3 regions of the Pseudomonas sp. NPDC090592 genome follow, and region 1 is predicted to be linked to each of the others. Evidence: predicted binding sites of a transcription regulator. Region 1 holds the regulator's gene; each other region holds the start of a gene.
What was found. Region 1 encodes FliA, which starts transcription of late flagellar genes. Its sites were predicted from a motif close to CTAAAGTTTNNNNNNNNNNNGCCGNTAA; they were not measured.

Region 1 (6,402 bases):
CAACCAGGGCGGCCAGTTGCTGGCGCGGATCAAGGGTGTGCGCAAGAAGCTGTCGCAAGACCTGGGCTTCCTGATGCCCACCGTGCATATTCGCGACAACCTCGACCTGCAGCCCAGCGCCTATCGCCTGACCCTGATGGGGGTGATCCTGGCCGAGGCCGAGATCTACCCGGACCGCGAGCTGGCGATCAACCCGGGGCAGGTGTTCGGTACCCTAAACGGCATTGCCGCACGCGACCCGGCGTTTGGCCTGGAGGCCGTGTGGATCGACGTTGGCCAGCGCTCCCAGGCGCAATCGCTGGGCTACACGGTGGTCGACGCCAGTACCGTGGTGGCCACCCACCTCAACCAGATCTTGCAGAAGCACTGCCACGAGCTGATCGGCCACGAAGAGGTCCAGCAACTGTTGCAGGTGCTGGCCAAGGCATCGCCTAAACTTGCAGAAGAACTGGTGCCAGGTGTCATTTCCTTGTCGGGCCTGCTCAAGGTGCTACAGGCACTGTTGTCGGAACAGGTGCCGGTGCGCGATATTCGCAGTATCGCCGAAGCGATCGCGAATAACGCCGGCAAGAGTCAAGATACCGCCGCGCTGGTGGCGGCAGTGCGCGTCGGATTGTGTCGCGCCATCGTGCAAAGCATTGTCGGTGTTGAGTCCGAGCTGCCTGTGATTACCCTGGAGCCAAGGTTGGAACAGATCTTGCTCAATAGTCTGCAAAGGGCCGGGCAGGGTCAGGAAGATGGTGTTCTTCTGGAGCCCAGCATGGCCGAGAAGCTGCAACGTTCGCTGATCGAAGCGGCCCAGCGCCAGGAAATGCAGGGCCAGCCGGCTATCCTTCTGGTCGCCGGCCCGATCCGCGCCATGCTGTCGCGTTTCGGTCGCCTGGCTGTACCGAATTTGCATGTTCTGGCGTATCAGGAAATACCGGACAACAAGCAAGTCACCATCGTTGCCACCGTGGGCCCTAACGGCTGAGGTAGTGGATAATGCAAGTTAAGCGATTTTTCGCCGCCGATATGCGTCAGGCCATGAAGCTGGTCCGTGATGAGCTGGGCGCCGATGCCGCGATCATTGGCAACCGCCGCATTGCCGGTGGTGTCGAACTGACGGCCGCGCTGGACTACAAGCTGTCCGCCCTGGCCCCGCGTGTGCCCAACGCCGAGCTGGAAGAAGAGCTGCGCAAGACCCATACGCGCATTGCCACTGCCCAGGCCGAGCTGGACCACCGCCAGGACAGCAGCGACAACAACCGCCAATTGTTTGCCGGGCAGTCGTTGACCGCCGCCGAGCCATTGATCGAACCGCACGTCGATGCCCCCGAGGCCGCCGCCGCCCCCGCTGCGGCGCCGGTCGACCCGCGCCTGTTCGATGCCATGCGCTCCGAGCTGTCGGGCCTGCGCGAGCTGCTTGAAGTGCAGCTGGGTTCGCTGGCCTGGACCCAACTGCAGGGCAGCAAACCGCAGCAGGCCAACCTGTGGCGCCGCCTGCAGCGCATCGGCCTGTCCGGGCCGATTGCCCGCGAACTGCTCGACCTGACCAACGAAATCGAAGAGCCTCGCCAGGCCTGGCGCATGCTGCTGGCCCACCTGGCCCGCATGATCGAGATTCCCGAAATCGAGCCGATCGAAGAGGGCGGGGTGATTGCCATGGTCGGCCCGGCCGGCATGGGCAAAACCACTACCTTGGCCAAGCTGGCTGCCCGTTACGTGCTCAAGTACGGCGCACAGAACCTGGCACTGGTGAGCATGGACAGCTTCCGCATTGGCGCCCAGGAGCAGCTCAAGACCCTGGGCCGCATTCTCAACGTGCCGGTGACCTACGTCGACCCGGGCCAGTCGCTGGCTGCAGCGCTGGAGCCGCTGCTGCGCAAGCGTGTGGTGCTGATCGATACCGCCGGCCTGCAGGCCAGCGACCCGGCCCTGCGCATGCAACTGGAAACCCTGGCCGGGCGTGGCATTGCCGCGAAGAATTACCTGGTGCTGGCCACCACCAGCCAGAAGCAGGTGCTGACCGCCGCCTACCACAGCTACAAGCGCTGTGGCCTGGCCGGCTGCATCCTGACCAAACTTGATGAAACGGCAAGCCTCGGTGATGTGCTGAGCCTTGCCATCAGTCATGAACTGCCCGTGGCCTACCTCACCGACGGCCCGCGCATTCCTGACGACCTGCACCTGCCGCGTGGCCACCAGCTGGTCTCCCGTGCGGTCAATGTGCAGCAGCAGGACGAGCCCAGCGAAGAGGCCATGGCCGACATGTTCGCCGATCTCTATCACAACCCACGGCGAGCGGGTTGATCATGAAGCGTGTGCAAAGTAGCTATGCCAAGGGGTACGCAGAATTGCCCCGCGTGTGGCCTGAGTCCCAGCGAGACAAGGTAAATAACAGACATGGGTAGCATGCATCCCGTACAGGTGATCGCCGTGACCGGTGGCAAAGGTGGCGTCGGCAAGACTAACGTTTCAGTGAACTTGTCCCTGGCGCTGGCCGAGCTTGGCCGCAGGGTCATGTTGCTTGACGCCGACCTTGGCCTGGCCAACGTCGACGTGTTGCTGGGCCTCACTCCCAAACGTACCCTGGCCGATGTCATTGAAGGGCGCTGCGAGCTGCGTGACGTGATGCTGCAAGGGCCTGGCGGTGTGCGCATCGTGCCGGCAGCGTCGGGCACCCAGAGCATGGTGCACCTGGCCCCGGCCCAGCATGCCGGGCTGATCCAAGCGTTCAGCGAAATCGGCGACAACCTCGATGTGCTGGTGATCGACACCGCTGCGGGTATCGGTGAGTCGGTCGTCAGCTTTGTTCGCGCCGCCCAGGAAGTGTTGCTGGTGGTGTGCGACGAGCCTACCTCGATCACCGACGCCTACGCCCTGATCAAGCTGCTTAACCGCGACTACGGCATGAACCGTTTCCGCGTGCTGGCCAACATGGCGCAGAGCCCGCAGGAAGGGCGCAACCTGTTCGCCAAGCTGACCAAGGTTACCGACCGGTTCCTTGACGTTGCCCTGCAGTACGTGGGTGCCGTGCCGTACGACGAGTGCGTGCGCAAGGCGGTGCAGAAGCAGCGTGCCGTGTACGAAGCCTTCCCCCGCTCCAAGTGTGCGCTGGCTTTCAAGGCGATTGCCCAGAAGGTTGACAGCTGGCCGCTGCCGGCCAACCCGCGTGGCCACCTGGAGTTCTTCGTCGAGCGCCTGGTGCAACCCACCAGCGCGGGACCCGTGCTATGAACGCGAGCGGCTTCAAGATGTACAGCCGGGCGGCGAAAGACGCCCAGTACGAGCTGATCGAACGCTATGCACCGCTGGTCAAACGCATTGCCTACCACCTGCTGGCGCGTTTGCCAGCCAACGTGCAGGTCGAGGACTTGATCCAGGCCGGCATGATCGGCCTGCTGGAAGTGGCCAACAAGTATGACGCCAGCAAAGGCGCCAGTTTCGAAACCTATGCCGGCATCCGTATCCGCGGCGCCATGCTGGACGAGGTGCGCAAGGGTGACTGGGCGCCGCGCTCGGTGCACCGCAACACCCGCATGGTCAGTGACGCGATGCGTGCCGTTGAAGCCAGAACCGGCCGCGACGCTAAAGATCATGAAGTTGCTGCCGAACTCCAATTGAGTCTCGATGATTACTACGGGATCTTGAACGATACCTTGGGTAGCCGCCTGTTCAGCTTTGACGACCTGTTGCAGGACGGCGAGCACGAAGGGCTGCATGAGGACGGCGCCAGTGGCCATGTGGAACCGGCGCGTGGGCTGGAGGACGAACGCTTCCAGGCTGCCCTGACCGAGGCCATTGCCAACCTGCCGGAGCGTGAGCGCCTGGTGCTGGCGCTGTACTACGACGAAGAGCTGAACCTCAAGGAAATTGGCGAGGTACTGGGGGTCAGCGAGTCGCGGGTCAGCCAGTTGCACAGCCAGTGTGCCGCGCGCCTGCGCAGCCGCCTGGGGGAATGGCGGGCGCGTTGAGCCTGGTGCCGTTGCAGTCGTTTGCCACGTGCGTTTCCCACGTTGTACCGAATTGAATGAGTGCGTGCCCGGTCGGCCGGGCGCGTTTGAGACTGCTTGGAGGTCTAATTGGACAAGAACATGAAAATCCTCATCGTTGACGACTTTTCGACGATGCGGCGGATCATCAAGAATCTGTTGCGTGACCTGGGTTTCACCAACACCGACGAAGCCGACGACGGCACCACGGCGCTGCCGATGCTGCAAAAGGGGGCCTACGACTTCCTGGTGACCGACTGGAACATGCCCGGCATGTCCGGCATCGACCTGCTGCGCAAAGTGCGTGCCGACGATCAGCTGAAGACCTTGCCAGTATTGATGGTGACCGCCGAAGCCAAGCGCGACCAGATCATCGAAGCGGCCCAGGCCGGCGTCAATGGTTACGTGGTCAAGCCGTTCACCGCCCAGGTGCTCAAAGAAAAGATCGAGAAGATCTTCGAACGCGTCAACGGCTGAGTCACGTCAGGGGGCGCGCCATGGATTCATCACAAACGTCTTTGGGCGAGTTCGAATCGACCCTGAAGAAACACGCCCAGGAGTTGGTCGAAAGCCTGGAGCGGGGCCGCTTCGGCGAGGCGGTGCAGCTGATTCACGAGCTGAACCAGACCCGCGACCGCGGCCTGTACCAGGAAGTCGGCAAGCTGACCCGTGAGCTGCACAGTGCCATCGTCAGCTTCCAGATCGACCCGACCATACCGCAGGCCGAGGAGGTGTCGCAGATTACCGACGCCACCGAGCGCCTGTCGTACGTGGTCAAGCTGACCGAAGGCGCGGCCAACCGCACCATGGACCTGGTCGAGGAAAGCACCCCGGTGCTCAACGACCTGGCCAGCGAAGCCAAGGCCTTGAGCACCGACTGGCAGCGCTTCATGCGCCGCGAAGTGGCTGCGCCGGAATTCCGTGACCTGGTCAAGCGCGTCGACAGTTTCCTGACGCATAGCGCCGAAGGTAACCGCAAGGTCGCCGGCCACCTCAACGACATCTTGCTGGCCCAGGACTATCAGGACCTGACCGGGCAGGTGATCAAGCGCGTCACCACCTTGGTGACCGAGGTGGAAAGCAACCTGCTCAAATTGGTGCTGATGGCCAGCCAGGTCGACCGCTTTGCCGGTATCCAGCATGACCACGATCAACTGCGCGCAGAAAAAGATGCAGAAAAACATCCGACTCGGGGTGAAGGTCCGCAGATTCATGCCGATAAGCGTGAAGACGTCGTGTCCGGTCAGGACGATGTCGATGATCTGCTGTCCAGCCTGGGTTTTTAAGGAGCACGTTTGATGAGCTTCGGCGCCGATGAAGAAATCCTCCAGGATTTCCTGGTAGAAGCCGGCGAAATTCTTGAGCAACTGTCCGAGCAACTGGTCGAGCTGGAAAGCCGGCCCGACGATGCCGACCTGCTCAATGCGATCTTTCGCGGTTTCCACACTGTAAAAGGGGGCGCCGGCTTCCTTCAGCTGAACGAGCTGGTGGAGTGCTGCCATATCGCCGAGAACGTGTTCGACATCCTGCGCAAAGGCGAGCGCCGGGTCGACGCGGAACTGATGGACGTGGTGCTTGAAGCACTGGATACGGTCAACAGCATGTTTGGCCAGGTGCGTGAGCGCGCCGAAGTCACCCCGGCAACCCCCGAACTGCTGGCGGCATTGTCGCGCCTGGCCGAACCGGGCAGCGCCGAAGCTGGTGCGCCTGAACCGGCTGCCGAGGCGCCCGCTGCGGCCCCGGCCGACGACCAGGACATCACCGACAGCGAATTCGAGCAACTGCTCGACTCGCTCGATGCGGTCAAGGCGCAAGCCGAAGTCGACGAGCAGATGCAAGGTGAAACCGTCAGCGGCCAAGGCGACGAAATCACCGACGCCGAGTTCGAGTCGCTGCTAGACCAGTTGCACGGCAAAGGCCAGTTCAGTGTCGAGGCAGCCGTACAACCGGTAGCCGCGCCGGTTGAACCGGTCAGCGACGAGATTACCGACGAAGAATTCGAATCACTGCTCGACCAGCTGCATGGCAAGGGCACCTTCCAGGCTGATGCCTTGCCCACTGCCAAGGCAGCGGAACCGGTCGTGGCCGACAACAGCGCCACCAGCGACGAAATCAGCGAGCATGAATTCGAGGCCCTGCTGGACCAGTTGCATGGCAAGGGCAAATTCGGCGGTGAAGTTGCCGCCGCCGAAGCGCCGGTTGCCGCGAAAGTGCAAACACCGGCGCAGGTCGTGGCCGCAAGCCAGCCTGCGGCGGCTGCGCCAGCGACCGTGAGCAAACCTGCGGCGGCACCCCGCGCGCCAGCCCCGGCTGCGGAAAAGCATGCCGTAAGCGAGGCGGAAACCACCGTGCGTGTAGACACCGCACGCCTGGACGAGATCATGAACATGGTCGGCGAACTGGTGCTGGTGCGTAACCGCCTGGTGCG
Region 2 (6,402 bases), on a different contig from region 1:
CACCTCGGCCACCAAGGTCCAGTTGAGGTCACGCAGGGGCAAGCCAAGCGCCAGGTAGCTTTCGCCGTCACGGCTGAAACGGCTGCTGCGCAGGCCTTCGCCTCCCGCCATTACCGCCTTGGCGGCGTCCGCGCCGAGCTGTTCGGTGAGCTGGCGCTTGCCGCTGAAGGCAGCGTCCGGGTGCACCTGGATCAAACCATCATTGCGTACCAGGAAGACCTTGCCATGCTCGCCAAAGCTGAAGTCGTGAATCAGCTTCGACAACTCGGTCATGCGTAGGCCCATACCGGCCACGCCCACCAACTGGCCGTGCTTTTCCACGCGGTAGTCGATGAACAGCGCCAGCTCGCCGGTAGCACCGTCGATGTCGATATTGATCAGGCGCTCGGCGCCACTGTCGATGTAGCCGTAGAACCACTTGTCCTTGGGGTTGCTGCGGCTTAGGGTGCGGTCCAGGCCATTCTCGTTGTAGTAGTGGCCGGTTTCGGTCGAGACAAACAAGGTGGTGAAGGCGCGGTTACGCTGTTTGGCAGCGTCCAGGTATTCGATGAATCGCGCGGCCTGCGCGGGGTCTTCACCGGCGGCCAGCCAGTCGCGCAACAGGGTGTTGCCGGCAATGTCCGCAGCCGCCACCAGGGGCTGGCCGAGCATGCGTTCGATATCATTGCGAATGGCCTCGACACTGGCAGGCAGGGCAGTGTCGACCAGGTAGCGCTCGGTGAGGCGGTTGAGCGCCACGGTGAAGATGATGACCACCACAAGGATGCTCGCCAACAGGGCAGCGCCCATGCTGGTGATCAACTGCCACTGGATGCTTTTACGCCAGATACGCATGCCCCTACTCCCCGCACATTATTGTTTTGCGAGAAGTGTATACACTTGCGTATCCAGTTAATCCAGTGATCTAGAACAACAACGCGGATCCTGTGGGAGCGGGCATGCCCGCGAAGGACACAACGCGGTGGCTGGCACCGGCTGCGCCGGTGTTCGCGGCGGTTCGACGCCTCGACGCGCCCGCTCCCACAGGGATCTCGGTCAGGCCGTCATTGCTCTGCAATAGTCCGCACGATGGCATCCACCGTGGCGTCAATCTGCGCCTGGGTACGCGCCAGGGTCTGCTGGTGTTCTTTCTGCAATTCAACCTGCTTGGAACACAGGTTAAGCGCAGCCAGTACCAGCAATTTGTCACCGATCAGGGTCGGGTACTGACGCTTGGTCTCGTTCAGGGCGGTGTTGAGCATCCGCACTGCCTGGGCCAGGGTTTCTTCCTGGCCTTCGGGCGCCTTGATCGAATAATCGTTGCCGAGAATCGACACGACATTGACCGGCTGCTCATGCAATCTCATGCGCCAACTACGCCAGCGCTGGCGCGCTCGACCAGGGCCTGGATACGTGCGGCGGTAGCGCCGTTCTTCTCTTCCTGCTCCATCAGCGACAGCTGCAGGGTTTCATTCTCTTCCTTGGCCTGGGCCAGTTGCGTGCCCAGGGCGGTGTTCTGCTCGGTGAGTTGAGCGTTCTTCTGCATCAGGTCGCTGACCAGTTGCTCGATTTGATTCAGGGAGGCTTCCAGCATGGGTCTATCTCAGGTTGTTGCGAGGGGCGCACACGATAAAGAAAAGTGCGGCCCATCGCCATTAAATATCGGATTCATAAGGTTTCTAGCCCGCAGATTGACAGGGTAACCACCCCCTTGTTCCGACCTGGGTCAACCGCCGGTCAGGAAAAGGTTAGCTACCTCACATTTTTTGCCGGTCGCACTCAAGACTGGCCAGTCACGACCGATAGCCCGGCAAGTCATGTTTTGTCGCACATTGCGCACCTTTTTCCTTGCCTGGACCCTGCCCTCCATGTCTCTACGCAACATGAATATCGCCCCGCGCGCGCTGCTCGGCTTCGCGCTCATCGGCCTGCTGATGCTCGGCCTTGGTATCTTCTCGCTCGTGCAGATGGGCAACATCCGCCAGGCTGGCGTTGTCATCGAGCAGGTCAGCGTGCCGAGTATCAAGATCCTCGACGAACTCACCGCGCTGAACCTGCGCATGCGCACCCTTTCCTACCGCCTGCTGCTCAACCGCGAACCGGAAACCCAGCGCGATACCCTGAACCTGCTGGACCAGCGCAACGCCCAGATCGACCGCGCCCGCCAGGCCTACCTGCCAATGATCGGCGCCGCCGACGAACAGGCTGCCTTCGATCAGTACGGCCAGTTGCTCAACCAGTACCGCCAACTGGAATCGCGCATGCGCACCCTGAGCCAGGCCGACCGCACCGACGAATTGCGCGACCTGCTCAACCGCGACCTGCTGGCCAACTCCGAGCAGGTCAACAAGGTGATGGACACGCTGGTACGCATCAACACCGACCAGACCCGCGCCACCAACGAGAAGGCCGCCAGCCAATATTCCAATGCCTTCGCTTTGGTCATCAGTCTGCTGATCGCCGCAACTGTGTTGACCTTGGTCTGCGCCTTCCTGCTGACCCGTAGCATCGTCAAACCGATCGAAGAAGCACTCAAGAGCGCCGAGCAGGTTGCCGACGGTGACCTGACCCACATCATCCGCGCCGAAGGCACCGACGAAGCCGCCCGCCTGCTACGCGCCATGGCCCGCATGCAGGACAAGCTGCGCGACACCCTGCAACAGATTGCCGGTTCCGCTACCCAACTGGCCTCGGCGGCTGAAGAGCTGAATGCGGTTACCGACGAAAGCGCCCGTGGCCTGCAACAGCAGAACAACGAGATTGAGCAGGCCGCCACGGCCGTTACTGAAATGACCAGCGCAGTGGAAGAGGTGGCGCGCAATGCCGTGAGCACTTCTGAAGCGTCCAGTGAAGCCAGCCGCTCCACCGGCGACGGTCGTGACCTGGTCATGGAAACCGTGGGCGCCATCGAGCGCATGAGCGGTGATGTGCAGGCTACCGCCAAACTGATTACCCACCTTGCCGAACAGTCGCGTGACATTGGCAAAGTACTCGATGTGATTCGTGGCCTGGCCGACCAGACCAACCTGCTGGCCCTGAACGCGGCGATCGAAGCGGCGCGTGCCGGTGAAGCAGGCCGTGGCTTTGCCGTGGTAGCGGATGAAGTGCGTGCACTGGCCCATCGCACCCAGCAGTCGACCAGCGAGATCGAACGCATGATCGGCAGCATTCAAGGCGGCACCGAAGAGGCCGTGGAGTCGATGCGCACCAGCACCGAGCGCGCCGAGTCGACGCTGAACATCGCCCGTGGCGCGGGCATGGCGCTGGATACCATTGCCGGGGCAGTGGCGCAGATCAACGAGCGTAACCTGGTGATTGCGAGTGCGGCGGAAGAGCAGGCGCAGGTGGCGCGGGAAGTGGACCGCAACCTGGTGAACATCAATGACCTGTCGGTGCAGAGTGCTACCGGGGCACATCAGACCAGTGCGGCGAGTGCCGAGCTGTCGCGCCTTGCCGTAGACCTCAATGGCCTGGTGGCCCGGTTCCGCACCTAAAAGCATTCGCGGGCATGCCCGCTCCCACAGGGTTCACCGCGGTCCTGAAGATAGCGATGAACCTGTGGGAGCGGGCGAGCCCGCGAAGAACCCGGACTGGCCGATGGATCAGTAATCGATCCGCACATCCCCTTTCGGCACACTGCAGCACGACAGGATGTAGCCCTCGGCTTCGTCCTCTTCGGTAATGCCGCCGTTGTGCTCCATCTCCACTTCGCCGCCCAGCTTGAGCACCTTGCACGTACCGCAAATGCCCATGCCGCAAGCTTTCGGGATCATCAGGCCGACCTTGGCCGCCGCCGCGTGCACCGTCTCGCCCGGGGCGACGCGGATGCTCTTCTCGCTGCCGATGAACTCCACCAGGTTGAGGTCCGAGGCATCCACTTCCGGCGCATCGGCGGCCTGCTCAGCGTGCTCGACCGCGTCGGCCTTGGCCTCTGGCGGCGTGGCCCCGAACGATTCCTCGTGGTAGTTCTTCATGTCGAAGCCGACCGCTTCGAGCATGCGCTTGACGGCGGTCATGTACGGCGTCGGGCCGCAGCAGAACACCGTGCGCTCCATGTAGTCCGGCGCGATCAGCTCCATCAGACGCTGGTTGAGGTAGCCGCGATAACCCGCCCATGGCTCACCCAGCCCGTGCTTCTCACAGATGATGTGCAGGCTGAAGTTGGGGATGCGCGAGGCCATCTGTTCCAGCTCGCGGTGGTAGATGATGTCCTTCGGCGAACGGGCGCTGTGCACGAACACCATGTCGACGTTGGCGTTGGTGTCGTAGAACCAGCGCGCCATCGACATCACCGGGGTAATGCCGACGCCGCCCGACAGGTACAGGGTCTTGCCGGCCGGGAAGTCGATGGCGTTGAACAACCCCACCGGGCCGTGCACCGGCAACTCGGCGCCTTCGTGCATGGTGTCGTGCAGGAAGTTGGACACCAGGCCACCCGGCACACGCTTGACGGTGATCGAGAAGCTGTACGGCACCGACGGTGAACTGGAGATGGTGTAGGAGCGCATCACCGGCTTGCCTTCGATCTCCAGCTCCAGGGTGACGAACTGCCCTGGCTTGAAGAAGAACATGATCGGCTGGTCGGCCATGAAGCAGAAGGTGCGCACGTCCCAGGTCTCCTGGATGACCTTGACGCAGCGCACGATGTGGCGGCCGTTGGCCCAGGTCTGGGTAGTGACCGGATTGAGGAAGGTATCGGACATGTTCATCTCCAGCAGCCGACTATTGGCCTTTTTATGGCTTGGATAATGCGCAAGCCGAGGGCGACGCACATTCCTGCCAGCGACATCGGCGTGCTTATCGCGACCAGCCCCGCACTACAAGGGCTGGCGCGTCGTAATTCACATCGGCCATGTCGCCCATGGATACGGTTCGCGGCGGCTTCGGACGCACACTCCACGGCAAAACAACTAGCTGTTTGCTGATAAACAGCCTTGCGGCACCACAACAACGATTAGCCACCTTTTGCCGGCCGCACACGGCCCCGAGGAATACACGATGGACGTCACCGCAACCCTGAGCCTGGGCGATCCACTGGAACCTGCACGCAAGGCCACCGCCGAGATGTTGCAAACCCGCGAGCGCACCTACTCGCTGCCCCAGCCTTTCTACACCGACGAGCGTCTGTTCCAGATCGACATGCAGGAGATCTTCCAGAAAGAATGGTTGATCGCCGGCATGACTTGCGAAATTCCGGCGAAAGGCAACTACATCACCCTGCAGATCGGCAAGAACCCGATCCTGGTGGTACGTGGCGCCGAAGGTAAAGTGCACGCCTTCCACAACGTTTGCCGCCACCGCGGCTCGCGCTTGTGCGTAAGCGACAAGGGCAAGGTGGCCAAGCTGGTCTGCCACTACCACCAGTGGACCTACGAGCTGGACGGCCGCCTGCTGTTCGCCGGCACCGAAATGGGCGCCGACTTCGACATGAAGGAATACGGCCTGAAGCCTGTGCACGTGAAGGTTGCCGGTGGCTACATCTTCATCAGCCTGGCGGAAAACCCGCCCGCCATCGACGAGTTCCTGGCCACCCTCGAGCACTACATGGAACCGTACGACATGGAAAACACCAAGGTGGCGGTGCACACCACCTTGATGGAGAAGGCCAACTGGAAGCTGGTGCTGGAAAACAACCGCGAGTGCTACCACTGCTCCGGTTCGCACCCAGAGCTGCTGCAAACCCTGCTGGAGTGGGACGACACCAACGACCCGCGCGCCAGCCAGGAATTCAAAGACCACGTGGCCAGCTCCGCTGCTGCCTGGGAAGCCGAGAAGATCCCGTACCTGCACAAGAGCCACGGCCTGCGTAACCGCATCGTGCGCATGCCGCTGCTCAAGGGCACCGTGTCGATGACCATGGACGGCAAGCAGGCCTGCCAGAAGCTGATGGGCCGCATCAAGAACCCGGACCTGGGCTCGATGCGCATCCTGCACCTGCCGCACTCGTGGAACCACTGCATGGGCGACCACATCATCGTCTTCACCGTGTGGCCGATCAGCGCGCAGGAAACCATGGTCACCACCAAGTGGCTGGTGCACAAGGACGCCGTGGAAGGCGTGGACTACGACCCGGAACGCATGCGCAAGGTGTGGGACGCTACCAACGACCAGGACCGCCGGTTGGCGGAAGAGAACCAGCGTGGCATCAACTCCACGGCGTACCAGCCTGGGCCTTACTCGAAGACCTATGAGTTTGGCGTGGTCAACTTCATTGACTGGTATAGCCAGCGGGTGCTGAACAACCTGGGGGCGGAGCCGGCGCCGTACCTGAAGGAAGTGCTGGCGCAGTGATTCCCCAACTCACTCCGGGTGGCGACACATGTCGCTACTTGGGGGGCTCGTTGGTACGGTTGTAAGTACCTAATCTGATTCCTGCTCCGATGGTAGAAGGCGCGGACGCTTGCGGATCCTGCAAAGGCAATG
Region 3 (6,402 bases), on a different contig from region 1:
GCCAAGCCCGATACCGCGGGGTCCTTTGCCCTGGCGCTGCCAGAGGAACCTGCCGTTCCGTACTTTGCGGCGAACGAACAGGCTGCCGCACAGCAAGGCCGCCCGGGCGCCTTGTTTTTCGACAATGGCGCCTGTGACCACCGCTTGCTGCCGCAGGCCGTGCTGCATCGCTATTACCGCAATGCGTTGCGCAGCAGTTTTGCCAGCAACAGCGTTCGCCACGGCAGCGAATGCAGCAGCCTTTACCTGCGCGCCGCCTTGGCTGACATGCTGCGGCACAATCGCAGCCTGAACATTGGCGCCGAGCAGGTGTGCCTGACCCAAGGTGTGCAGATGTCCCTGTCCCTCGTCGCCAGTGTGTTGCTCAAGCCAGGTGATGTGGTGCTGGTCGAGCGGCTGAGCTATCCGCCTGCGTGGGAGATTTTCCGTCAGTTGGGTGCCCGGCTGGTGACGGTGGAACTGGACCATGAAGGGTGCCGGGTTGATCAGCTCGATGCCCTCTGCCGGCAGCACAAGGTACGGATGATGTACATCACCCCTCATCACCAGTTCCCGACCACCGTCAGCCTGCCGGCCGGGCGCCGGCAGCAGTTGCTGGAGCTGGCGCGCCAGCACGAATTTTGCCTGATCGAGGAAGACTATGACTACGAATATCACTTCTCCGGGCGGCCCTATCTGCCTTTGGCCAGCGACCGCCAGCAGCGGCATGTGATCTACATCGGCACGTTGTCCAAGCCCTTGGGCAGCACGTTCCGTTGCAGCTATATCGTGGCACCGGTGGAGGTGATTGCCGTGCTGGAGCGCAGGGCAACGCTGACCCTGGGGCAGGGCGATGCGGTGATGCAGCGCATGTTGGCGGACTTGATCAATGAGGGCGAGCTGAAAAAGCATTTGCGCCGGGTCAACCGCGAATACCGTCGGCGCCGGGAGACCCTGTTGGCATGCTTGCGCGCTGGGTTCGGCGAGCAGATTAGCGTACAGGAACCGGAAGGCGGGCTGGCGCTGTGGGTGCGGTTTGGTGATGCGATCAATGTGGATCAGTTGGTCGAACAAGCGCTGGCGCTGGATCTGGTCGTGCGCAGTGGGCGGCAGTTCTCGCCGTTTGGGCATGCCGAGAATGCCCTGCGCCTGGGGTTTGCTTCACTGGATGTAGATGAAATCCGGTTGGCTACCGAGCGCCTGGTTCAAGCAGCGAAGGCGATATCCACGGGCTGAAAAGGAAATGCTCGCCCAGAAGGTAATCCTGTGGGAGGTTCTATGGTATCTGGCAATGGCATCAGGGTTGCCAGGTGCTCGCCACAGCATCTTCAGCGCCAGCTCGCGATGCGCCGCGCGGGCGGCGCTCGGTCTCACAGGCGCTGCATATCTTGTGGCGAGCACCTGTTAGCCCTGATGCGATCTCTGTGGGGGCGGGTTCGCCGAGACGTCGAACCCGCTGTCACACTGGCTCGCGAAGATGCTGGCGCCAGTGCCAGGCCTAAGAAAGCATCAGCGCCGCCACACCTCACCTCGTTCGCTGACCACCCAAGGCCTGTCAGCCGCATCCACCAACACCCCGCCAACCCAACGCGGCGCAGGGTTGCAATCAAGCCAGTGCACCTTGCCGGCAAGCACCTGTTCGGCAAGCGGCGTCAACCGCAGCAACCGCTGAGCCCAGGCGTTCCCCGGGCCCTCCTGCAGCAACGGTTGCGGCCCATGAATCAAGGGCTGCAGCAACACATGGAACATCATGTCACCCAGGTAAGGCAGGGGCTCATCCTGCATCATCAACTGGCCAAACACGCGCCCGGCCGCCAGCTCGCCGCGTGACGCCAGTACGCGCAGCAGCAGGCGTTCGGTAAGGCTCAAGCCATCATTTGCCCCCGGCAACTCCTGAAGCTGGCGCGCCAATGCACGGCCCAGCAACGGCAAGGCCTCGTGCTGGCGGCCAGCCAGGTTCGCCCAAGCCTGCGGATCCGTTGCGGTGTAGGCCGCCCATGCCTGGCGCGCAAGGGCCAGTGCATCCTCACCCAGTGTGCGACGTTGTGGCCACAGCCAGGCCAACAGATCGGGTGCCAGTTGCCCGATGCCGATGAAGCGCTCGATACCGGGCACCTGGTCAATTTCGATCAGCTCCAGCCGACGCGGCAAGGCGGGCAGGCTGGCCAGTACGCGAACCAGGAACAGTTGGTCGTAAGCGTCGGCCTCGCACCACAGCACAATCTGGCTGTCGGGGTTCAGCTGGGCCAATGCGCTGCGCTGTGCCGCCTGACGCTGTTCAAGGTCCGGGGTGCTTAGCTTGAACGCCTGTTGTACGTAGGCACTGCGAACCTGCCAGTACTGGTCTTCGGGCAGTGCTGGCACAGGCCCCATGACCATGGGGTCGTCGAACATCTGGAAGGCGCCGGTAAACCCGGCGGTGCGCAAGCTGTGGGCGATGTCGTTACCGCAGCGCCAATGCTGCACGGCGGCCTCGTCATCGGCGCAAAAATCGGGGTGGCGTGCGGCGAAAGCCACGGCATCGGCATGGGCCTTGAGCTTTGGCCAGCTGGCAAAGCCAGCCTCGCGGGCCACCAGCCATTGGGTGTCGGCAAGCCTGTAGTCGGGGCCGGGCAGGCCAAGCGTGCGCAATTGCTCGCGGGCGTCGTCGGCTTGGTGGTTTTTCAGTGCGCTCAGCAAGCGCTTGGCGCGTTTGCGCAAGGCAGGCAGGTCGAGCAGGCCGTGGTGGCGGGAAGCATTGATGGCGGGCATGCCAACTCCTTTGGGGCTCGGTCCGCCGACAAGCCGGGAGCTGGTATGGAAATGTGATGACACAAGGCTCGGGCAACCCCTTCGCGCGGACCGCAGGCGCAGCCGGCGCCCAGGCCCCGACTTTAACGGTGCAGGGCACCCGCTTGCAAACGATAGTTTTCCTGTACGGTGCCATGCGCTTTATAGTGGCGGGCTCTATTCGGTTGAAGTCAAAGGAATGCCAACCATGCGCCTACGTACGCTGCTTGCGGCAATCGGCACCAGCCTGTCGCTGACCTCGGCACTGGCCGCACCCAGCCAGCCAGCGTCCCCTACGGATAAACGTATTTCGGTAACGGTCGAGGGGGCCGGGCCAGACGTCATCCTGATCCCCGGGCTGGCCTCATCCCGTGAGGTCTGGGCAGGGCTCGCCAGCGCCCTGCGCCAACAGCACCGCCTGCACCTGGTGCAGGTTGCTGGCTTTGCCGGTTCGCCTGCCGTGGCTGCGGGGGATGGCCGCGTGGCCGCACCAGTGGCCGAGGCGGTCGCAGACTATATCCGCAGCCAGCACCTTGCAGCGCCGGCCATCATTGGCCACTCGCTGGGCGGCGAGGTTGCGTTGATGCTCGGGGCGCGCTTTCCCGAACAGGTAGGGCGGCTGATGGTGGTGGACGCGATGCCGTTCTACACCTTGCTGATCGACCCCACTGCCACCGCCGAAGCGGCCGTGCCGCAGGCTGCGGCCTTGCGCGATGCGACGCTGGCGGCCACGGCGGAGCAGGCCGAAGCCATGCAGCGCAGCGCCATCGCCCGGTTGGTCAAGACCGAGGCGGCCAGGCCGGCACTGGCCGAAACGGCGCTGCGCTCGGACCGCAACACGGTAGCCAACGCCACCTATGAGCTGATGACCACCGACCTGCGCCCGGAACTCGCCCGCATTCGGGCACCATTGGAGGTTGTGTATGCCTATGACACGCAGTTCGGCATTCCGGTTGAGTGGGTTGATGGCACTTTCCGCAACGCCTACGCCAGCGCGCCGGGTGCCAGCTTCAAGCGTATCGATGGCAGCTTCCACTTCGTCATGCTGGACCAGCCGCAGGCATTCGCAACGGCAGTCATCGACTTCCTTGGCCGATGAGGTGGCCCGCCCGGCGCTGTTGGCCGGGAGGGTGATGCCTTCAATGCGCTGCCGTTGGCAACATCTGTTCGGTTACCGCCCATAACCACCTCCTGGCGCCTCAAGCCTGCGCCGGCACCTCCGATAGCTGCACACCCACCGTCGAATCAGCGACCGGAAGTGGTGCCAACAAGGAGTACTGCCTGCATGCTTGCCAACCTGAAGATACGTACCGGAATGTTCTGGGTGCTGTCATTGTTCAGCCTGACCTTGCTGTTTTCCACCGTCAGTGCCTGGTGGGCAGCCGTGGGCAGCGACCAGCAGATCACCGAACTGGACCAGACTGCGCACCAGTCGGACCGGTTGAACAACGCGCTGCTGATGGCGATACGCGCCAGCGCCAACGTGTCGTCGGGCTTTATCGAACAGTTGGGCGGCCATGACGAGAGCGCTGGCAAGCGCATGGCCTTGTCGATTGAGTTGAACGACAAGAGCCAGAAGCTGGTAGACGCATTTGTCGAAAACGCCCGCGAACCCGCCCAGCATGCACTGGCCACCGAACTGCAGGCCACCTTTGCCGAGTACGCCAAGGCAGTTGCCGGGCAGCGTGAGGCGACCCGCCAGCGTTCGCTGGAGCAGTACTTCAAGGTCAACGCCGACGCCGGCAACGCCATGGGGCGGTTGCAGGCGCTGCGCCAGCAACTGGTCGGCGCCTTGAGTGACCGCGGCCAGCAGATCATGCTGGAGTCCGACCGTCGCCTGGCCCGCGCCCAATTGCTGAGCCTTGGGCTGCTGGGCGTTACATTGTTGCTGGCGGTGTTGTGCTGGGCGTTCATTGCCCAGCGGGTGCTGCACCCGTTGCGCGAAGCCGGTCGGCACTTCCAGCGCATTGCCGGGGGTGACCTGAGCGTGCCGGTACAAGGGCAGGGCACCAACGAAATCGGCCAACTGTTCCACGAACTGCAGCGCATGCAGCAGAGCCAGCGCGACACCCTGGGGCAGATCAGTCACTGTGCCGGGCAGCTGGACGCCGCCGCCACGGCGTTGAACGCGGTTACCGAACAAAGCGCCAACAACCTGCGCCAGCAGGGCCAGGAGCTGGAGCAGGCTGCCACCGCTGTTACAGAAATGACCACGGCCGTGGAAGAAGTTGCGCGCAACGCCATTACCACCTCGCAAACCACCAGTGAGTCCAACCAGTTGGCCGCGCAAAGCCGCCGGCAGGTCAGCGACAACATCGACGGTACCGAGGCCATGACCCGCGAGATCCAGACCAGCAGCGCGCACCTGGAGCAACTGGTTGGGCAAGTGCGAGACATCGGCAAGGTGCTGGAAGTGATCCGCTCGGTGTCCGAACAAACCAACCTGCTGGCGCTCAATGCCGCCATCGAAGCGGCCCGCGCGGGTGAGGCCGGCCGCGGTTTTGCGGTGGTGGCGGACGAGGTACGCACGCTGGCCTACCGTACGCAGCAGTCGACCCAGGAAATCGAACAGATGATCGGCCGTGTGCAGGCTGGCACCGAAGCGGCGGTGGCCTCGATGCAGGCCAGCACCAACCGCGCCCAGTCGACGCTGGACGTGACCCTGGCCTCGGGGCAGGTGCTGGAAGGTATCTACAGTGCGATTGGCGAAATCAACGAGCGCAACCTGGTAATCGCCAGTGCGGCCGAAGAGCAGGCCCAGGTGGCGCGGGAGGTGGACCGCAACCTGCTGAACATCCGTGAGCTGTCGGACCAGTCGGCGGCGGGGGCACAACAGACCAGCGAGGCGAGCAAGGCAATGGCGGGGTTGGTAGGGGAGATGACGGCGCTGGTGGCGCGGTTCAGGGTCTGAGCCGCAAGGCATGCACTGGGCGTGTAGGAGCGGCCTTGTGTCGCGAAAGGGCCGCAGCGCGGCCCCGGCAACATATGCGGCGACGCTAAGATTGCGGGGGCGCTTCGCACCCCTTTCGCGACACAAGGCCGCTCCTACAGGTATTACACCGCCTTTAGGTGGTCAACCTCAGCCCGGCTGCGCCGCCAGGCTATTGCTCACATTACGCCCCAACACCAGCACCGTGACAAACCCACAGCCCACCAGCGCCGTGGCCAGGCTCAACAGCACGGCCGTGCCCATATGGTCGACCACCTGCCCGCCGAAGAACGAACCCACGGCGATGATCACCTGGAACAAGGCCACGAACAGCGGCATGCCACGTTCCACATCCTTGGGCGCCACGACGAACATCCAGATGTTGGCGCAAGCCGGGAACGCACCAAAGGCGAAGCCCCACAGCGCGATCAGCATCGCCGCGCCAGTCATGCTGGTGGCGAAGTGCGGGAACAGGGCGGTGCTCACGGCAATCATGAACGCGACCAGCATCAAGGTGTGCCGCACGCTGCGGTTGGCCGCAAAGCCGGCGAAGATGTTACCCATGAAGCCTGCCACGCCATACAGCAACAGCAACGAACCAATGGTAGGCCCGTCAAACCCGGCATTCTGCTTGAAGAACGGCGCCACATAGGTATACGCGGCAAAGTGCGCCAGGCCGATCAGCAACACGGCAATCAAACCTACCCGTGCTTGCGGGTTGATGA

Region 2: the regulator FliA is predicted to act here: its motif matches at 1,758-1,785, upstream of ACIQUI_RS00885 (methyl-accepting chemotaxis protein).
Region 3: the regulator FliA is predicted to act here: its motif matches at 3,947-3,974, upstream of ACIQUI_RS05500 (methyl-accepting chemotaxis protein).

Annotation. Positions count from the first base shown of each region.
Region 1 covers NZ_JBIVXJ010000040.1:11,106-17,507, forward strand. Annotated here, with positions in the region: gene flhA (flagellar biosynthesis protein FlhA) at 1-973, shown strand, start outside; gene flhF (flagellar biosynthesis protein FlhF) at 985-2,292, shown strand; gene fleN (flagellar synthesis regulator FleN) at 2,377-3,219, shown strand; gene fliA (RNA polymerase sigma factor FliA) at 3,216-3,956, shown strand; gene ACIQUI_RS25690 (chemotaxis response regulator CheY) at 4,077-4,451, shown strand; gene ACIQUI_RS25695 (protein phosphatase CheZ) at 4,472-5,260, shown strand; gene ACIQUI_RS25700 (chemotaxis protein CheA) at 5,273-6,402, shown strand, end outside.
Region 2 covers NZ_JBIVXJ010000001.1:193,215-199,616, reverse strand. Annotated here, with positions in the region: partial or broken gene ACIQUI_RS00900 (cache domain-containing protein) at 1-789, opposite strand, end outside; gene ACIQUI_RS00895 (cell division protein ZapA) at 1,044-1,346, opposite strand; gene ACIQUI_RS00890 (hypothetical protein) at 1,343-1,573, opposite strand; gene ACIQUI_RS00885 (methyl-accepting chemotaxis protein) at 1,848-3,473, shown strand; gene gbcB (glycine-betaine demethylase subunit GbcB) at 3,582-4,682, opposite strand; gene gbcA (glycine-betaine demethylase subunit GbcA) at 4,978-6,270, shown strand; gene ACIQUI_RS00870 (RHS repeat-associated core domain-containing protein) at 6,305-6,402, opposite strand, start outside.
Region 3 covers NZ_JBIVXJ010000004.1:263,684-270,085, reverse strand. Annotated here, with positions in the region: gene ACIQUI_RS05515 (PLP-dependent aminotransferase family protein) at 1-1,215, shown strand, start outside; gene ACIQUI_RS05510 (DUF1835 domain-containing protein) at 1,489-2,730, opposite strand; gene ACIQUI_RS05505 (alpha/beta fold hydrolase) at 2,957-3,847, shown strand; gene ACIQUI_RS05500 (methyl-accepting chemotaxis protein) at 4,034-5,659, shown strand; gene ACIQUI_RS05495 (MFS transporter) at 5,828-6,402, opposite strand, start outside.